Regions from separate parts of the Streptomyces luteogriseus genome, predicted to be linked through region 2. Evidence: riboswitches for the same ligand, from Rfam matches in the RefSeq annotation. Region 2 holds a riboswitch; the other holds the start of a gene.

Region 1 (2,193 bases), 3.9 Mb from region 2:
CATGCGGGCGCTGCGGGACGGGGAGGTGCCCGGAGGACCGGCTCGGCTCAGCAACATCGTCTTCATGGGCATGGGCGAGCCGCTCGCCAACTACAACCGCGTCGCCGGTGCCATCCGGCGGCTCACCGACCCCGAGCCCGACGGGGTGGGCCTCTCGCAGCGCGGCATCACCGTCTCCACCGTCGGCCTCGTCCCGGCCATCCACCGGTTCTCCGACGAGGGCTTCAAGTGCCGCCTCGCCATCTCGCTGCATGCCCCCGACGACGAGCTGCGCGACACCCTCGTGCCGGTGAACACGCGCTGGAAGGTCCGCGAGGTGCTGGACGCCGGCTTCGAGTACAGCGCCAAGTCGGGGCGGCGGCTGTCCATCGAGTACGCGCTGATCCGGGACATCAACGACCAGGCCTGGCGTGGTGACCGGCTCGGCCGGATGCTCAAGGGCAGGCCCGTGCACGTCAACCTCATCCCGCTGAACCCCACGCCGGGGTCGAAGTGGACCGCCTCCCGGCCCGAGGACGAGAAGGCGTTCGTGGAGGCCATCGCCGCCCATGGTGTGCCGGTGACGATCCGGGACACCCGTGGTCAGGAGATCGACGGGGCGTGTGGTCAGCTCGCGGCCACCGAACGGTAGTCTGACCGTCGTAAGCACATCTTCATATCGGCAACCTCGTATTCGACATCTGCATATTCCGACAGGGGAGCGCCACAGCGCTGAGAGTGCGGCACACGGCCGCAGACCCTCCGAACCTGGCCCAGGTCATTCTGGGTAGGGAGATCGGTCACCACTCGAGCTGTTGCGCCCTGCCCGGGACCCCGGAAGTCCCGGGCAGGGCCGCGTCTTCTCCTGGTCACTCCAGGAGGAATCCAGTGAGCACCACCAAGAAGCGACTGACGGCTGTCGTCGTCGGGCTCGGCATGGCCGGCACGCTCGCCGCGTGCGGATCGTCCGACGGCGGTCAGGGGTCCGGCGACTCCAAGACCGTGACGCTCGTCAGCCACGACTCGTGGGCCGTGTCCAAGGACGTCATCGCGGCCTTCGAGAAGCAGTCCGGCTACAAGGTCGACGTCCTGAAGGACGGCGACGCCGGGCAGGCCGTGAACAAGGCCATCCTGACCAAGGACAACCCGCAGGGCGACGTCTTCTTCGGCGTCGACAACACCCTGCTCTCGAGGGCCCTCGACAACGGCCTGTTCCAGCCGTACGAGCCGAAGGGCTCCGACACGATCAAGGCCGAGTACCGCGTCGACGGGGACCGGCACCGGGTCACGCCCATCGACACCGGCGACATCTGCGTCAACTACGACAAGAAGTACTTCGCCGACCGCGATCTGGAGCCGCCGAAGAGCTTCGACGATCTGGTCAAGCCCCAGTACAAGAACCTGCTGGTCACCGAGAACGCCTCCGCCTCCTCACCCGGCCTCGGCTTCCTGCTCGGCACCGCCGCCGAGTACGGGGACAACGGCTGGGAGGGCTACTGGAAGAAGCTCAAGGCCAACGGTGTGAAGGTCGTCGACGGCTGGGAGCAGGCCTACAACGAGGAGTTCTCCGGCTCCAGCAGCGGCAAGAAGGCCAAGGGCGACCGGCCGCTCGTGGTGTCGTACGCCTCCTCGCCGCCCGCCGAGGTGCTGTACACCAAGCCGAAGCCCACCACCGCCCCGACCGGGGTCGCCGAGGGCACCTGCTTCCGGCAGGTCGAGTACGCCGGGCTGCTCGGCAACGCCAGGAACAGCAAGGGTGGCAAGGCCCTCCTCGACTTCCTCATCGGCAAGAGGTTCCAGGAGGACATGCCGCTCAACATGTTCGTTTACCCGGTGACCGAGGGCGCCCAGGTGCCGCCGGACTTCGTGAAGTACGGGCCGCAGGTGAAGGACCCCGAGACCATGGACCCGGCGAAGATCGCCGACCACCGTGACCAGTGGGTCAAGTCGTGGACCTCACTCGTACTGAAGTAGCCGCCCGGCGGCGGGGCGCGGCGGCGCGGTTCGGTCTGCTGGCCGCGCCCGTCGTGTTCTTCGCGGTCTTCTTCGCCTACCCCGTCGCCGCGATCGTCGCGCGCGGCCTCAAGACCGACGGGGCGTGGCATTTCGGGCGGATCGGGGAGGTGCTCGCGCAGTCCGACGTCCGGCACGTCCTGTGGTTCACCACCTGGCAGGCGCTGGTCTCCACCGCGCTCACCCTGCTCGTCGCGCTCC
Region 2 (2,193 bases):
GGTCACGGGCGTGAGCAGGACGCCGTTGCGGTAGTGGCCGGTGGCCAGCAGCAGCCCCTCCAGACCGGTCGGGCCCAGCAGCGGCGCGTTGTCGGGGGAGCCGGGCCGCAGCCCGGCCCGGGTCTCGGTGAGCGGCAGCTCGGTGATGCCCGGGACCAGCTCGTGCGCGTCCCGCAGCAGCTCGTACACGCCGCCCGCGGTCACCGTGGTGTCCCAGCCCAGCTCCTCGCTGGTCGCCCCGACGACGAGCTCGCCGCTCGCGCGCGGCACCAGATAGACATGGCTGCCGCGCACCACCGCGCGCACGGTCCGGCTCAGGAACGGCCCGTGCCGCCGTGGCATGGTCAGCCGCAGGACCTGCCCCTTCACCGGCCGCACGGGAGGCAGCACGTCCTGCGGGACACCCGCGAGCCGCCCGCTGAGACTGCCCCCGGCGAGCACCACCTGCCCGGCGGCCGCCTCGGTCCCGTCGGCCAGGACGACACCCGTGGCCCGGTCCCGGACGACGGTCAGCCGCTCCGCCCACGTCCGGTGGAAGACCACGCCCGCCCGCTCGCAGGCGGCGACCAGCGCCCCGGCCAGCCGCCGTGGGTCGATCTGGTGATCACCGTCGACCCGCAGCCCGCCGCGCACGCCCGGCGCGAGCATCGGCTCCAGGCGCCGGCACTCGCGCCCCGACAGCCATTGCGACTCCAGGCCCGACTGCTGCTGCAGGGCGTGCAGTTCGCGCAGGTGGGCCCGGTCGTCGGCGTCCAGGGCCACGGCGAGTGTGCCGCAGCGGCGGTAGCCGAGGTCCTGGCCGGTCAGCTCGGTGAGCTCGGCGGCGAAGTCCGGGTAGCGGCGGGCCGAGGCGAGGTTCAGGCCGAGCAGGGTCTGCTCGCCGTAGTGCAGTTCCGTGACGGCGGCCAGCATGCCGGCCGCCACCTGTGCGGCTCCGCCGCCGGGCTCCGGGTCCACGACGGCGGTGACGAACCCGCGTTGCGCGGCCCGCCAGGCCGTGACCAGGCCGATGATCCCGCCCCCGATGACCAGGACGTCCGACGATGCGGACACGGATGTGGACGTAGGCGACATGGGCGTCCAGCCCCTCCCTTCGCCGGCATGACCCGGATCAGGTTCGTACGGTCGGAGGCCGCCAGCCTCCCTCTCAGCCCGGTGCGTCCGGGCTCCCGCGAGTGCTTTACGTTGGCCACCCTAGCCCGATGCCGTACGCCGCAGTAAGGGAGCCTCCGTCCATGGCCCGATCCCTCGACGGTCTCGTCCTCGCCCCGGTCACCGACCAGGCACCGGGTCAGGTGGGCACCCGCACCCGGTTCACCTACCACGAGCGGCAGGGCGAGATCTGGGCCGAGTACACGGGCGGCGACGTCGTACGCGGGCATCTCGTGGGTACCCGGGAGGGTGACCGCCTGGACTTCCGGTACGTCCAGCTCAAGCGGGACGGGACCACGTCCTCGGGGCACTGCGTCTCGACGGTCGTGGAGCTGCCCGACGGGCGGGTGCGGCTGGAGGAGACCTGGGAGTGGGAGTCCCAGCGGGGCGACGGCACGAGCGTTGTGGAGCAGGTCACGGCGCATGAGGACTGACTGACAATTCGTCAGGTGTCTATGGTGATCAGGTGAGCGAGCAGACGCAGGAACCAGGTTCGTCCGCGCCGCGGCGCGTCGTCGTGGCGGGCGCGGGCATGGCCGGGGTGCAGACCGCCGTCGCCCTGCGCGAGCTGGGCTTCACCGGCGACGTGATCCTGATCGGAGCCGAACCCCACCAGCCCTACGACCGGCCCCCGTTGTCCAAGGCCGTCCTGCTCGGCAAGTCCGAGGGCTCCGCCTTCGACGTCGACTTCGAAGCACTCGCCATCGAACTGCGGCTCGGCTGCGAGGTGCTGGGCCTGCGCCCGGCCGACCACGAGCTCGACACCGAGGACGGGCCCGTGCCCTACGACGTCCTGGTCGTCGCGACCGGCGCCGAACCGGTCCGGCTGCCGGGCGCGGAGGGCGTGCCCGGCGTGCATCTGCTGCGCACCCTGGACGACGCCGAGCGGCTGCGGCCCGTGCTCGCCCGGCGGCACGACATCGTGGCCGTCGGCGCGGGCTGGATCGGCGCCGAGTTCGCCACGGCCGCGCGCGAGGCGGGCTGCGCGGTGACGGTCGTCGAGGCCGCCGAACGGCCGCTCGCCGGGGCGCTGCCCGCCGA

What was found. Region 2 has a riboswitch for thiamine pyrophosphate ahead of thiO (glycine oxidase ThiO). Riboswitches for the same ligand answer to the same signal wherever they lie in the genome.
Region 1: it holds a riboswitch for thiamine pyrophosphate, as region 2 does, so the genes downstream of both, BJ965_RS10680 (thiamine ABC transporter substrate-binding protein) here and thiO (glycine oxidase ThiO) in region 2, are expected to answer to the same signal.

Annotation. Positions count from the first base shown of each region.
Region 1 covers NZ_JACHMS010000001.1:2,474,958-2,477,150, reverse strand. The annotation lists gene rlmN (23S rRNA (adenine(2503)-C(2))-methyltransferase RlmN) at 1-631, shown strand, start outside; TPP riboswitch at 685-791, shown strand; gene BJ965_RS10680 (thiamine ABC transporter substrate-binding protein) at 868-1,953, shown strand; gene BJ965_RS10675 (ABC transporter permease) at 1,992-2,193, shown strand, end outside.
Region 2 covers NZ_JACHMS010000001.1:6,396,001-6,398,193, forward strand. The annotation lists gene thiO (glycine oxidase ThiO) at 1-1,074, opposite strand, end outside; TPP riboswitch at 1,072-1,183, opposite strand; gene BJ965_RS28470 (hypothetical protein) at 1,236-1,586, shown strand; gene BJ965_RS28475 (NAD(P)/FAD-dependent oxidoreductase) at 1,619-2,193, shown strand, end outside.